DNA from 2 places in the Burkholderia sp. NLJ2 genome. Region 2 is predicted to be linked to the other one. Evidence: predicted binding sites of a transcription regulator. Region 2 holds the regulator's gene; the other holds the start of a gene.

Region 1 (7,238 bases), 440 kb from region 2:
GTAGGCGCGCACGTCGAGCGCCTGTCGGCCGAACGCGAATTCCGCATCGAGTTTGTCCAGCATGTGTGCGTCTCTCCGTATGAAGCGCTGCACGCCCCTCGCGCCGGATGGCAACCCGAGAGGCTTTTTTCCATGACAGCGATGGTAGGCGCCGCGTGCAACCGGCAATCGGGCGAATAACGCGGCAAAGGCCCCCTCTATTCATCGTTTGCGCGGCGGCCCGGCTCCCTAGAATGCAACTCGGATCAACGGATCGAGGACACGGCGATGACGGGCAGCGCACTTCGCGGCAGGAACGGGCGGCTCACGCACGTGCGGCGTGCGTTTGCGCTCGCCGCGGCGCTGTGGATCGCCGCGCCGGCCGCGCACGCGGACGACGGGATGATCGTGATTCCCGGACGCGGCGAGACGGCCGAAACCGCGCTCGCGCACGCCAATGCGGCGAGCGGCGGGCAGTTCGGCGGGAATGCGGGGATGGCTTTGGGTGCGGGGATGGCGGCGGACGCCGGACGTGCGGCCGGAGCGGGTGGTGCGGCCGGAGTGGGTGGTGCGGGTGGTGCGGCCGGTGCCGCCGCTGCCGGCTACGCGGCGCAACCGGCCGGCACGATGATCGTGACGAACGTCCCGCCGCCGGCTGCCGCACCGGCCTCCGTCTACACAGCTGCTCGCGCGAACACCGCCTACGGCGCGCCGCGCGCCGCCGATCCCAACGCCATCGCGACGGTCGTCGCCGGTACGTCGGAGCCCGCGTCGAATCCCGCGCGGCCGGCGCCGCCGGCAGTCGCCGCACGCATGGCGGCGGGCCGCGCCGCGTCAGCCGCGCCGGCGCCGCGCGCACCGGTGGCTTCCGCCAACCCGGCCCAGGCGGCCCCCGCAGCCCAGCCCGCGACGCCGCCCGGCCAGCAAGACCCCGACGCGATCCGCCGCGCGGCCCTCACGTTCCTGCAGCAGCAGATCGCGGGCCTGCCCGGCAAGACCACCGCGACGGTCACGACCGCGTTTCCGCGCGGGCTCGCCGCGTGCACGACGCTCGAGCCGTTCCTGCCGACCGGCGCGCGCCTGTGGGGCCGCACGACGGTCGGCGTGCGCTGCGCGGGCGAGCGGCCGTGGACCGTCTACCTGCAGGCGAAGGTCGCCGTGCAGGCCACCTATTACGTCGCCGCGCGCCAGATCGCGCCCGGCGAGCCGCTGGGCGCGGCCGACCTGATCGCGCGCGACGGCGACCTGACGGTACTGCCGCTCGCGGTGATCACCGATCCGGCGCAGGCGATCGGCTCGACCGCGCTCGCGCGCATCTCGGCCGGGCTGCCGCTGCGGCAGGACATGCTGAAGAGCGCGGCGTCGGTGTCGGCCGGCCAGACGGTGCGGGTTGTCGCGGCCGGCCCCGGTTTCACGATTTCGGCCGAAGGCAGCGTGCTCGCGAATGCGGCGCCCGGCCAGTCGGTGCGGGTCCGGATGGCGGCGGGCCAGATCGTCACGGCGATCGTCAAGGACGCCGGCACCGTGGAAATTCCGCTGTAGGGCCGGATGCCGCTGCAAGATTGCAAAGAATTGTTTATTCGGAGAATTTCGGGCTCACGATGCTAAAGTTCGGGCCGACCCGGCCGTTATCTGGGTCAAACCGTACAGGAAACCCATCGTGAAGATCGATTCCACTCCGAACTCGAGCCCCGTCGTGCCGACCGGCAACGGCGCGACCCGTGCGCAATCCGGCACGGCCCAGTCGTCCGCGCAGGCGGCCGATGCAGGATCGACCGGCGGCGACACGACCGTGAACCTGTCGGGTCTGTCCGGCCAGTTGCGCTCGGCATCCGCGTCCGGCAACGCCGATATCGACACGGGCCTTGTCCAGTCGATCAAGGATGCGCTGAAAGACGGCACGCTGACGATCGACGCGAACAAGATTGCCGACGGCGTATTGAATACCGCCCGCGAGCTGCTGCAGCAGCAGCGCCCGCAGGGCAGCTGAGCCGGCCGCCTCGCGGCCGGTCCCCCGGTTTGCCGGCGCACCGCACCACGCGCGCCGGCGCGACGAGCATGACGCGATGAGAGAAGAGCTGCTGGCCACGGTCAACGACGAACACGCGACGGTCGAGGCGTTCGCGTCCCTGCTCGCGTATGAAGAAAAAGCGCTGACGACGCCGGAGCCGCTCGAGATGCTGCCCGGGATCGTCGAGAAGAAGAGCGAGCTGATCGACCGGCTCGCGCAGCTCGAGCGCACGCGCGACACGCAGTTGTCCGCGCTCGGCTTTGCGTCGGGCAAGAAAGGGATGGACCAGGCCGCCGAGCGCGATGCACGCCTCGCCGGCCGCTGGCAGTTGCTGCAGCAGGCCGCCGAACGCGCACGCCAGGCCAACGCGAACAACGGGATGCTGATCCGGATCCGGATGGACTACAACGAGCGCGCGCTCGCGGTGCTGCGCTCGGCCCCCGCACCGGCCGGCGTCTACGGCCCCGATGGGCGCGTGTCGGCACTGATGCGCTGACGTCGCGCGGCGGCGCGCATCGCGCCCCGCCCCGCCGCTTCACCCGCCTCGCCGCTGCACCCGCCTCACCCGCTTCACCCCGAATTCCGCTTCGACAGACCGGGCTCCAGCCCGGCGCAACCGTCCCCCCGATACGCGGCAGCGCAGCCGCGCTGCCTGATCCAACAACAACAGATCGGAGGGCATCGATGCATCATTCCCGTTTTGAATCCGCACGCCGTGTGGCCGCCATCGCCACGCTCGGCGCCGCGCTGACGTTCACCGCGTCGCTCGCGCCGGCCGCCCCGGCCCCGCTGCCGACGCCGACCGGCGACATGACGCTGTCGCCGGCCGGCCCGCTCGCGGCACCGGCTTCCACTCCGCCCGGCAGGGCGCCGCGCGCGTCGCGCGGCAGCGACACCTACACCTACCTGCGCTGCTGGTACCGGATCAGCGACGATCCGCTCAAGCCCGAGGCGACCTACGAATGGGCGCGCGATCCGGCGGGCGGCGACTGGTATCGCGTGCCCGGCTACTGGTGGGCGGACGGCGTCACGCAGTGGAAGAACATGTTCTACAGCGCGACAACGCAGGACACGCTCGCCGACGTCTGCCGCAAGACGCTCGCCGCGCGCGGCATCCGCGCGAACCTGACGCAGGCGGTCGCGGCGAACAACGCGCTGTCGTTCAACTACACGGTCTGGACGATCGACGCCGCGCAGCAGGACGCGCGAGTCAACAAGCTGATCGTGTTCGGCGACAGCCTGTCCGACACCCAGAACATGTTCAACGCGAGCCAGTGGAAGCTGCCGAACGGCACGAGCTGGCACGCCGGACGCTTCAGCAACGGGCCGGTGTGGGCCGAATACGTCGCGAACACGCTGCGGCTGCCGTTCTACAACTGGGCAATCGGCGGTGCGGCGACCGACCAGCACCTCGTCGTGCCGGGCCTGGTGCAGGAGGTCGACTCGTGGCGCGAATACATGGATCGCGCGCCGAACTACCGGCCCGCCAATACGCTGTTCGTGGTGTTCGCCGGCGGCAACGATCTCGTGAACTACGGCCGCACGTCCGAGCAGGCGGCGAACGCGGTGCGCGACAGTCTCGAGCGGCTCGCCGCGGCCGGCGCGACGCGCATCCTGCTCGTCACGCTGCCGGACGTGTCGCGCGCGCCGGTGTTCGCGACGCGCACCGACACCGCCAGCGTCGCCGCGCAGGTCAAGGACTACAACCAGCGGCTCGCCGACGCGGCGGCCGCCGTCCGAGCCCGCTACGGCGCGACGCTGCGGCTCGAGGTGTTCGACGCGTACGCGCCGTTCGACGATCTGCTGAACCGCCCCGCGCAATACGGCTTCGACGATGCGAAGCGCTCGTGCCTCGACATCCCGAAGCCGTCGTCGCTGACCTACCTGGCCGCGCAGACGCCGCGCGCGGACTGCCGCGACCCGGCGCGCTTCGTGTTCTGGGACACGCTGCACCCGACGACGCGCACGCACGCGTGGCTCGCCGAGCGGATCACGCCGTTCGTGCGCGCGCGATTGCTGGATTGAAATGGATCCGGATCGGGCGCCGATGATCCGTCATCGATGACCGACGGACAGCGGGCGGCCGACGCCGCCCGCGCCGGCACCGCTTACAGCAACGGGCACGCCGTCACCTGCGTGCCGCGCTCCACACACAGCCGCTCGTAGTCGCGCAGGTACGCGCGCTCGTCGTCGTCCAGCAGGTCGAGATCGATCAGGTCCCAGTCGTAGCCGACCGTCACGATGTTCTCGAACGTCACCGTGTCCGGCTGCGCGTCGTCCTGCCGGATGATCACGATGTTCTCGATCCGCACGCCGCCCTTGCCCGGCACGTAGATGCCCGGCTCGACCGAAATCACCGCGTTCGGCACCAGCCCGTACTTCGCGCCCGGCGCGAAGCGCACACCGCCCTCGTGCACGTGAATCCCGACGCCGTGCCCGGTGCCGTGGCCGAAATCGTGGCCGTGATCGCGGCACACCTGCCGCACGAGGGCGTCGACGTCGCTGCCCGTCGCAGAGGCCGGGAAGCGCGCGACGAGCCCCTTGATGCACGCCTTCAGCGCGACCGTGTAGATCTCGCGCTGCCACGGCTGCGCGACCGTGTCCGTGCGCGTGCGGCGCAGCACGACGCGCGTGCAGTCCGTCGCGAAACCGGCTTCGTAGTACGCGCCGCTGTCGAGCAGCACGAGCTCGCCTTCCGTCAGCTCGACGTCGGCGCTCGCCGCCGTGTAATGCGCGAATGCGCTGTTCGCGCCGTTCGCCGCGATCGACGGAAACGTCAGCGCAACCGCCGAACGCGCACCGTACGCGTCGTTGATCGTGCGCGCCAGGTCGTATTCGGTGTGGCGCGCGCCCGGCTCGCCGGTCTTCGCCCAGCGCATCGTCTCGGCGATCGCCGCGGAGCTGCGCGCGAACGCATCGCGGAACCGGTCGAGCACCGCCGGCGTCTTCGCGGCCCGCATCGCCTCGACCGGATTGAAGTCGGCATGCCGCGCGTGCGGCCACACGCGGCGCACCGCATCGACGAGCGCGCAGTTCACCGATTCGAAGCCATAGCACACGTGATCGACCGCGAACTGCGCGAGAAAGCGCTCGAGCGCGGCGACGTCGCGCCGGATCACGTGCAGCGCCGGATACGACTCGAGCGTGACTTCGCAGCGGTCGCAGCCTTCCGGCAAGAACAGCGCGACCTCCCCGCCGACCGCGAACAGGAAGCCGAGATGCGACGACGCATTCGGGATGTGATAGCCGCGGCTGTTCAGCAGATACGCGAGATCGTCCGACGCGCAGGTGAAAAACGCGGTCTTGCCGTCAGCCGCGCCGGTATGCGCGGCGAGCTTGCGGTTCAGCGTGTCGAGGTTCTGCGCGACGCTCAGGCCCGTCATCGCTTCCGGCAGCTCGAAGATCGGCCGCTCGACGGCCCAGCCCGGCAGCGCGATCGCGCGGTCGATCTCGCGATCGGCGAGACTCGTCCAGTCGAGCACCGCGGCCTGCGTCTGTTCGAGCAGGCGGTTGCGCTGCGCGACGCTGATCCGCAACCCGTCGTAGCCGACCCGCGCGAGCCGGCTCGCATGCGCGAGCAGCCAGTCGGCCATCGCCTGCCAGATCGTCACCTTCATCCCGAGCTTCTCGATGCGCACGCGCGCCGGATCGCACTGCTGCTCGGCCTGCAGGTGATAACGGCCGTCGACGAACAGCACGAACGGCGGCATGCCGAGCGCCTGCGCGGTCGCCGCGCTCAGGAAGATTCCGCAGCCGGCCGAGCCGTCGAAGCCCGACAGCGCATAGCGCGGGTTATTGCCGAGCGGCAGGTACTCGGTGACGTATTCGTCCTGCGACGTCACCACCACCGCGTCGAGCCGCGCGGCGTCGAGCAGGCGCGACAGGCCGGCCTGCGTATCGACGACGGACGCGTCGTACGGGGGAAGGCCGGAGAAACTGTATTTCAGTCGATCGATCATCGGATGCCCACGTTATTCATGGTTGTCGGCGGCCGGCGGCGTGACGCGGCGGGGCGCCTGCCTGACGCAGGCTTGACGCGACACGGCGCCGATGGCCGGACGACGCGCGGCACTGCACGTCGCCGGGCCGCTGTGGCGTGCCAGCGGCAGGTCCGCGGAAATTTTTGTCTCACTTAACTTTGTTTGATGCGCGCGACAGAATCTAGAGCAGGCTGAAATTGAGGTCAAGCTAAAATTTTCGTAGGACTAAAATCGGCGGAACGGTGCCGCATGCAGGCGTGGCGTCGCCCGGCGACACTGCGCGGTACAATGCGCCGGCATCGTCGTCCCGACGGCCGTGCTTCGTGCGATGCGCGGAAAGCAACGTCCCGGCGACTGCACCGCCCCTCCGCTCGCCTCCCGACTCGTTGCCACGAAAGAGATTCATGGATTCAGACATCATGCGTATCGGCCAGCGCATTCGCCGCCTGCGCCGGGAAGCGAAGAAGACGCTGCTGGAAGTCGCGACCGAAGCGAAGCTGTCGGTCGGGTTCCTGTCGCAGGTCGAGCGCCATCTCACGGGCATCTCGCTGTCGTCGCTCGTCAACGTCGCGAAGGCGCTGGGCGTTCCGCTCGGTGCGCTGATCGACCAGCCGCGCCAGGCGCAGCCCGATTCGCACGAGGGCAGCCGCAAGCCGTACGCAGTCGACAGCGCGTCGCAGTGGTACGAACGGCTGTCCACCACGTTCGACGGCAGCCAGATCAATGCGGTCAAGGTGCAGATGATGGAAGGCTACCGCTCGGAATGGGTGTCGCACGGCGGCGACGAATTCGTCTACGTGCTGACCGGCCGCGTCTGCTACACGGTCGGCAAGAACGATTACCCGCTGGCGCCCGGCGACTCGCTGCACTTCGACGCGCGCAAGCGGCATCGTGTCGCCAACGTCGGCGACGGGCCCGCCGAGCTGATCGCGGTCAGCACGCTGCCGCTGTTCGACGACAGTTGCGCCGAATTCGTGTCCGCGACGATGGAAATCAGGCAGCCCGCGCCCGTCGTGCGCACTGCGCCAGGCGAGCCGCGCGTGAGCCGCCGCGAACCGGCGCCGAAACGCGGCCGCGACGCCGATCCGCCACGGCCGGCCAGCGCGGCGGAAAAGAAGGCTGCCGGCAAGCCGCGCGCATCCGCCGGCAAACGCCCGGCTGCCGCCACCCCGGCACGCAAGGCAGCCGCGCGCAAGAAGCCGTAACGGCTGGCGGGCGCGTGGCGCCCGCCGTTGTCATCCCTGCCCCTATTCGCCGATCGCGAGCGC
Region 2 (7,238 bases):
GTTGTCGATCTTCGGTACGGTCAGCGGCCGCCGCCCCGCGTGCGCCGCATCGTCGGCGACGCGGCGCGCTCGGGACGGCGGCGGCGCATCAGTAGCGGTAGTGGTTCGGCTTGAACGGGCCGTCCTTCTGCACGCCGATGTACGAAGCCTGTTCGTCCGACAGCACGGACAGGTTCGCGCCGATGCGCGCGAGGTGCAGGCGCGCGACCTTTTCATCGAGATGCTTCGGCAGCACGTACACCTTGTTCTCGTACTCGGCGCCGCGCACGAACAGCTCGATCTGCGCGAGCGTCTGGTTCGCGAACGAGTTCGACATCACGAACGACGGGTGGCCGGTCGCGCAGCCGAGGTTCACGAGGCGGCCTTCCGCCAGCAGGATCACGCGCTTGCCGTCCGGGAAGATGATGTGGTCGACCTGCGGCTTGATGTTTTCCCACTCGTACTGGCGGGTCGACGCGACGTCGATTTCCGAGTCGAAGTGGCCGATATTGCAGACGATTGCGTTGTGGCGCATCGCCTTCATGTGATCGTGGCCGATCACGTGGAAGTTGCCGGTGGCCGTCACGAAGATGTCGGCCTTGTCGGCCGCGTATTCCATCGTCACGACGCGGTAGCCTTCCATCGCCGCCTGCAGCGCGCAGATCGGATCGATTTCGGTCACCCACACGGTCGCGCCAAGGCCGCGCAGCGACTGCGCGCAGCCCTTGCCCACGTCGCCGTAGCCGGCGACGACCGCGACCTTGCCCGCGATCATCACGTCGGTCGCACGCTTGATGCCGTCGACGAGCGATTCACGGCAGCCGTACAGGTTGTCGAACTTCGACTTCGTGACCGAATCGTTCACGTTGAACGCCGGGAACGGCAGGCGGCCGTCCTTTTCCATCTGGTACAGGCGGTGCACGCCGGTCGTGGTTTCTTCGGTCACGCCCTTGATGTGCGCGAGACGCGTCGAGTACCAGGTCGCGTCGATGTCGAGGTGCTTCGCGATCGACTTGTACAGCGCGACTTCTTCCTCGTTGGTCGGCTTCGCGATCACCGAACGGTCCTTCTCGGCCTTCGCGCCGAGGATCAGCAGCAGCGTTGCGTCGCCGCCGTCGTCCAGGATCATGTTCGCGAATTCGCCGTTCGGCCATTCGAAGATGCGGTGCGAGAATTCCCAGTATTCGTCGAGCGATTCGCCCTTGAATGCGAACACCGGCGTGCCGGCTTCGACGATCGCGGCCGCGGCGTGGTCCTGCGTCGAGAAGATGTTGCACGATGCCCAACGGACGTCCGCGCCGAGCGCCTTCAGCGTCTCGATCAGCACGCCGGTCTGGATCGTCATGTGCAGCGAACCTGCGATGCGCGCGCCCTTCAGCGGCTGCTGCGCCTTGTATTCGTCGCGGATTTGCACGAGGCCCGGCATTTCGGTCTCGGCGATGTTCAGTTCCTTGCGGCCCCAGCCGGCCAGCGCCATGTCGGCGACGACGTAATCCTTGGAAGCTTGCGAATCGATAATGGCGTTCATCACGCCCTCCTTTCTAAAAAAGTTCTAGATTGGTGACGTGAGCGCCGTTCAGGAAGCGGGGCCGGCGCGACGGTCGCGAAACGCGCGCCGCACGGCTGCTTGGTGAAGCCTTCCGAGCCTGGCGGACGCAGGATGGTCCGTCGCAACGCTCCTCGGAAAACGGGAGGGATTGTAGCAAATCGGCGCGCAAAATGCGCAAGCGGACGAAGCGCGCGGCGTCGGCGCGCGTTGTCGTCGAGAAAGGGTCAGGACTCCGCGCCGACCCACGCCTGTTCGCGCAGCCGCGCGCGCAGGCGCGCGACGGCCTGGCTGTGCAGCTGGCACACGCGCGATTCGCTCACTTCGAGCACCGCGCCGATCTCGCGCAGATTCAGACCCCGTTCGTAGTACAGCGACATCAGCAGCTTCTCGCGCTCCGGCAGCCGCTCGATCGCCTCGACGAGCGCCTCGCGCAGGTGCTCGTCGAGCAGCGACGACAGCGGATCGGCGTGATCGACGCGATAGCGGTCGAGGAACGGCTCGTCGTCGGCCGCGCGGTCGAAATCCTCGTAATAGATGAGCTGGCTGCCGTGCAGGTCCTGCAGCATCCCCTGGTATTCGTCGAGCGGCATGTTCAGGTGCTGCGCGATCTCGGTCTCGCTCGCCGAGCGGCCGAGATGCTGCTCGACCTGGTGCACCGCGTGCTCGACCTCGCGCGACGTCTTGCGCAGGCTGCGCGGCAGCCAGTCGTTGCTGCGCAATTCGTCGAGCATCGCGCCGCGGATGCGCTGCGTCGCGTAGGTCTCGAACTGCGCGCCCTGGTCTTCCTTGTAGCGGCCGGCCGCGTCCATCAGGCCGATCATGCCGGCCTGGATCAGGTCGTCGAGGTCGACGCTCGCCGGCATCTTCGCGACGAGCTGCAGCCCGAGGCGACGCACGAGCGGCGCATATTGCGCGAGCACGTCGGACTGGGACATCTTTCCTTGAGCGTTGTACATCATGGCTCTCTCCTTCCGGTAGCGCTCACGCGGCGTGTGCCGCGCCCGCCTCATACGACGGCTTGCCGCCCGCATGGACGGCGCGGCCCGCGCCCGAACGCGGGCGCATCGGCCAGTACAGCAGGTCGGCGGCAATCTGCCGGTAGTCGCGTGCGGCCGACGACGACGGGAACGCGTCGACCACCACATGCGTCAGCTCGCGCGCGTGCTCGACGAGCGGATCGGCACTCACGCAGCCCGCGTCGGCGATCGACACCGTCAGGTAGCGGCTCGCGACGCCCGCGAGGTTGTCGAAGGCCGTCTTCGCGTCCGCATGGCTGCCGACGTGATTGGTCAGCACGCGGAACTGCGCGAACGCATGCGCGAAATGCAGCCGCTTCATGCACGCGTACGCCTCGGTGATCGCCTGCGCGGCCACCCGCGTGACGACCAGCACGTCGTGCGCTTCGCGCGCGAGCGCCGAGAACGAGCCGTCGGCGCCGAGCTGCGCGTCGACGAGGACGATGTCGGCCGGGCCGTCGATGAAGTCGCTCAGTTGCGCGTCGCTGTAGCCGGCCCGCGCGAGCCGCGCGGCCGCGCACAGGCCGAAGCCGGCAGTCACCCGCGTGCGTTCGCCGTCGCGCAGCCACGCGCCCGCGAGCGTCGCGCTGGCCGAATGCACGTCGGCGCGCTCGTCGACGACGAGCACATCCTTGCCGAGCGACGCGAGCGCCGCCGCCAGGTTTACGATGGTGGACGTGCAACCGACACCCGCCGGCCCGCCCGTCACCGCGACGATGCGCGACGCGCGCCCGGCCAGCAGGCGCCTCAGCCCTTCGGCCTGATCGATGATTTGTTTATCCAAATCGCACCTCGTGCAGCTCGGCAGTGGAACGTGCGGTCAGGGCGGAAAGCAGCGTCGGCATGTCTTCGTCTTGCGGCACGAAGGGCGAGCCGTCGCGCGGCACACAAAATGCGCTCTTCAGCAGGAATTTGGTCGATGCGACATACAGGTTCTCCGGCACCTTCTGGCCGGTCGACACGTAGTGGATCGGCAGCTTGTAGCGGATCACCGTGTCGAGCACGCCGCCGAGGTGGGTCGCCTCGTCGAGCTTCGTGAGGATGCAGCCGGCCAGGTCCGGATGCTCGCCCGCGCTGCGGTACGCCTGCACGACCTCGTTGAGGGTGTCGCCGTGGCTCGTCGCGTTGAGCAGCAGCAGGCGCTGCACCGGCGCGTTCGCGCCGTGCAGCATCGCGATCTGGTCGGACACCGCGCGGTCGCGCTGGCTCATGCCGATCGTGTCGATCAGCACGATGTGCTTGTTGCGCAGCTCGGACAGCGCGAGCGCGAGATCGCCCGCATCCTTCACCGCGTGCACCGGCACGCCGAGGATCTTGCCGAAGATGCGCAGCTGCTCGTGGCCGCCGATCCGGTAGCTGTCGGTGGTCAGCAGCGCGACCTTGCTCGCGCCGAAGCGCATCACGCAGCGCGCGGCCAGCTTCGCGGTGGTGGTCGTCTTGCCGACGCCGGTCGGCCCCATCAGCGCGAACACGCCGCCGCGCTCCATCAGCGCGTCCTCGCTGTCGAGCACCGGCAGGTTCGCCGCGAGCACCGACTGCGCCCATTCGGCGGCTTGTTCGAAGGTCTGCGTGCCGTCGCCGGACGGCAGGTTGTCGACCAGCATCCGCACGAGCTGCGCGGAAAGACCGGCCGCGAACAGGTGCTTCGTCAGCGCGCCATGCACGGCGCTGCGACGCTGGCGGTCGTGCCACATCAGGCTGTCGAACTGCTCTTCCATCATGCCGCGCAGTTCGCCAAGTTCCTGCATCACCGTATCGTTGACGATCCGCTCGATGCGCGACTTCACCGCATCGGCCACCGCGGCGGCCGAGTCGGCGGACAGGCGCGTGCGCTCCGAGGCTTTCGCCGCGTTCACGGCGCTCGTGTCGGGCATGCGCGGCGCGGCTGCCGGCATCCGGCGTTCGGCATCGCGCACGATGTCGCGTGCCCAGTCGGGCGACGGCGCACTCGCGGCGCCCTGCGGTGCGGGCGCGCCGGCTTGCGGTGCGGCAGGCGTCGCCTGCGCACGCGCGATCAGCGCGTCGCGCTGCTGCGTCAGGCGCTTCGCGTGCTCGACAAGCCACGGTGCGGGTTCGGAAGTCGGGGCCGGCCATCCGGCGGCCGGCGCTCCGGGGGCCGGCCAACCGGTCGCGGGCGAACCGGCAACGGGCATCCCGGTGGCCGGTGCGGCGCTCGACGGCGAACCCGCAGCCTGGGCATCCGCATCGATCGTCGAAGGTTGCGCCGCCGTTTCATCCGCTTCGGCGCTGGCGCCGAACACGGACGAGAACACGTCCGGCAGCCCGCCTTCGCCCGCCGCATACGGATTGACGCTCGGGCGCGCGAACGTGGCGCCCGGGCGCGACACGATGCCCGGCACCGCGGCGGCCGGCACGGATTCCGGCACGCGCGGCGCGGCGATCCGCGGCCGTGCGGCGGCCGGCGGCGTCACCGCGGCGAGGTCCGAATCGGCGAGTGCGACGATTTCGACGCTGCCGTCATCGAGCGTGCGGTTCGACAGTACGACCGCGTCGGCACCCAGCGCCTCGCGCACGAGACGAAGCGCGTCGCGGCTCGTTGCGCCGGTGAATTTGCGAATGTTCAAGCGGAACCCCCGATGACGTTAACGACTTTGATCGTGCGTGTGTCCGGCACTTCGGCATACGACAGCACTTTCAATTGCGGCAGGCTGCGGCGCAGGAAACGCGCGAGCATCGCGCGCAGCGCGTGCTGCACCAGCAGCACGGGCGGCAGCCCGAGATTCTGTTGACGCAGCATCGCTTGTTGCGTGCCGGTCAGAAGGTTGTGCGCGAGGCCGGGTTCGAGGCCCGGGTTCGCGCCGGTGGCGAGCGCCTGCGACAGCACGCGCTCGAGATTCGAGTCGAGGCCCATCACCTGCATCTCGCCCGCGCCCGGATACCACTGCTGCGTGATCGCACGGCCGAGCGAGAGCCGCACCGCGGCGGTGATCTCGAACGCGTCGCCGCGGCCCGCATGTTCGGACACGGCCTCGAGGATCGTGCGCATGTCGCGGATCGGCACGCCTTCCTCGAGCAGGTTCTGCAGCACCTTCTGCAGCGTCGTCAGCGAGATCGTCTTCGGCACGAGGTCCTCGACGAGCGACGGCGCGTCCTTGCCGGTGCGCTCGACGAGCGCCTGCACTTCCTGGCGGCCAAGCAGCTCGGCCGCGTGCTGGACGACGAGATGGTTCAGGTGCGTCGCGACGACCGTGCTCGCGTCGACCACCGTGTAGCCGTACACCTGCGCCTGTTCGCGCAGCGCGATGTCGATCCACACGGCCGGCAGCCCGAACGCGGGATCCTGCGTCAGGGCGCCCGGCAGCGCGGCCGTCACCTGGCCGGGGTTGATCGCGAGCCACTGGCCCGGGAACACTTCGCCGACGCCGATCTCGACGCCCTTCAGCGCGATCCGGTACGCGTTCGGCCGCAGTTCGAGGTTGTCGCGGATATGGATCACCGGCGGCAGGAAGCCGATTTCCTGCGCGAATTTCTTGCGGATGCTCTTGATGCGCTTGAGCAGCTCGCCGTCGCTGTTCTTGTCGACGAGCGGGATCAGCCGGTAGCCGACTTCGAGGCCGAGCGGGTCGATCAGCTGCACGTCGTCCCAGGTCGCTTCGTGGCTGTCGGACGGCAGCACGGCGGGCGGCGCGATGTCGGTCACGTCGCCGGCCGCCTTGCGGGCCGCCGCGCGCTTCGTCTGCGTGCGGGCCAGCCAGATCGCGCCGCCGCCGAGCGCGAGGAACGCGAAGTGCGGCATCCCCGGGATCAGCCCCATGATCACGATGATCACGCCGGTGATCGTCAGCACGCGCGGGTTCGTGAACAACTGGCCGGTGATCTGCGTGCCGATGTCCTCGTCGGTCGCGACGCGCGACACGATCACGCCGGCCGCGGTCGAGATCACGAGCGACGGGATCTGCGCGACGAGGCCGTCGCCGATCGTCAGCAGCGTGTAGTTCGTGCCGGCCGCCGCGAAGCTCATGTCGTGCTGCACCATCCCGACGATCAGCCCGCCGATCACGTTGATCGCCATGATGATCAGGCCGGCGATCGCGTCGCCGCGCACGAACTTCGACGCGCCGTCCATCGACCCGTAGAACTCGGCTTCCTGCGACACGGCCAGGCGGCGCTTGCGCGCCTGTTCCTCGTTGATGAGGCCGGCGTTCAGGTCGGCGTCGATCGCCATCTGCTTGCCAGGCATCGCGTCGAGCGTGAAGCGTGCGGACACTTCGGCGATCCGCCCCGCGCCCTTCGTGATCACCATGAAGTTGATGATCATCAGGATCACGAACACGACGATACCGACCGCGAAGTTGCCGCCGACGAGGAAGTGGCCGAACGCCTCGATCACCTGGCCGGCCGCGTCGGGGCCCGTATGGCCCTCGAGCAGCACGACGCGCGTCGACGCGACGTTCAGCGACAGGCGCAAGAGCGTCGAGAACAGCAGCACGCTCGGGAACGCCGCGAAATCGAGCGGCTTCATCGTGTACATGCTGACGAGCAGCACCATCACCGACAGCGCGATGTTGAACGTGAACAGCAGATCCAGCAGCATCGGCGGCAGCGGCAGGATCATCATCCCCAGGATCATGCAGATCAGGACGGGGCCCGCGAGCGAGCGCAGGTTGGCGCCCGCGAGCAGGTTCGTGCGCTTCGAGAGCAGGCCGGTCGGGGTGCTCATGCCGAGGCTCCTT

The links. Region 2 encodes FliA, which starts transcription of late flagellar genes. Its sites were predicted from a motif close to CTAAAGTTTNNNNNNNNNNNGCCGNTA; they were not measured.
Region 1: the regulator FliA is predicted to act here: its motif matches at 1,584-1,610, upstream of flgM (flagellar biosynthesis anti-sigma factor FlgM).

Annotation. Positions count from the first base shown of each region.
Region 1 is NZ_CP137808.1:3,458,976-3,466,213, forward strand. Features, by position in the region: gene flgB (flagellar basal body rod protein FlgB) at 1-63, opposite strand, end outside; gene flgA (flagellar basal body P-ring formation chaperone FlgA) at 268-1,521, shown strand; gene flgM (flagellar biosynthesis anti-sigma factor FlgM) at 1,640-1,969, shown strand; gene R9B84_RS15965 (flagellar protein FlgN) at 2,046-2,486, shown strand; gene R9B84_RS15970 (SGNH/GDSL hydrolase family protein) at 2,675-4,015, shown strand; gene R9B84_RS15975 (M24 family metallopeptidase) at 4,099-5,949, opposite strand; gene R9B84_RS15980 (helix-turn-helix domain-containing protein) at 6,375-7,175, shown strand; gene R9B84_RS15985 (multifunctional CCA addition/repair protein) at 7,218-7,238, opposite strand, start outside.
Region 2 is NZ_CP137808.1:280,395-287,632, reverse strand. Features, by position in the region: gene ahcY (adenosylhomocysteinase) at 89-1,507, opposite strand; S-adenosyl-L-homocysteine riboswitch at 1,540-1,667, opposite strand; gene R9B84_RS01220 (RNA polymerase sigma factor FliA) at 1,753-2,487, opposite strand; gene R9B84_RS01215 (flagellar biosynthesis protein FlhG) at 2,510-3,328, opposite strand; gene flhF (flagellar biosynthesis protein FlhF) at 3,321-5,129, opposite strand; gene flhA (flagellar biosynthesis protein FlhA) at 5,126-7,225, opposite strand; gene flhB (flagellar biosynthesis protein FlhB) at 7,222-7,238, opposite strand, start outside.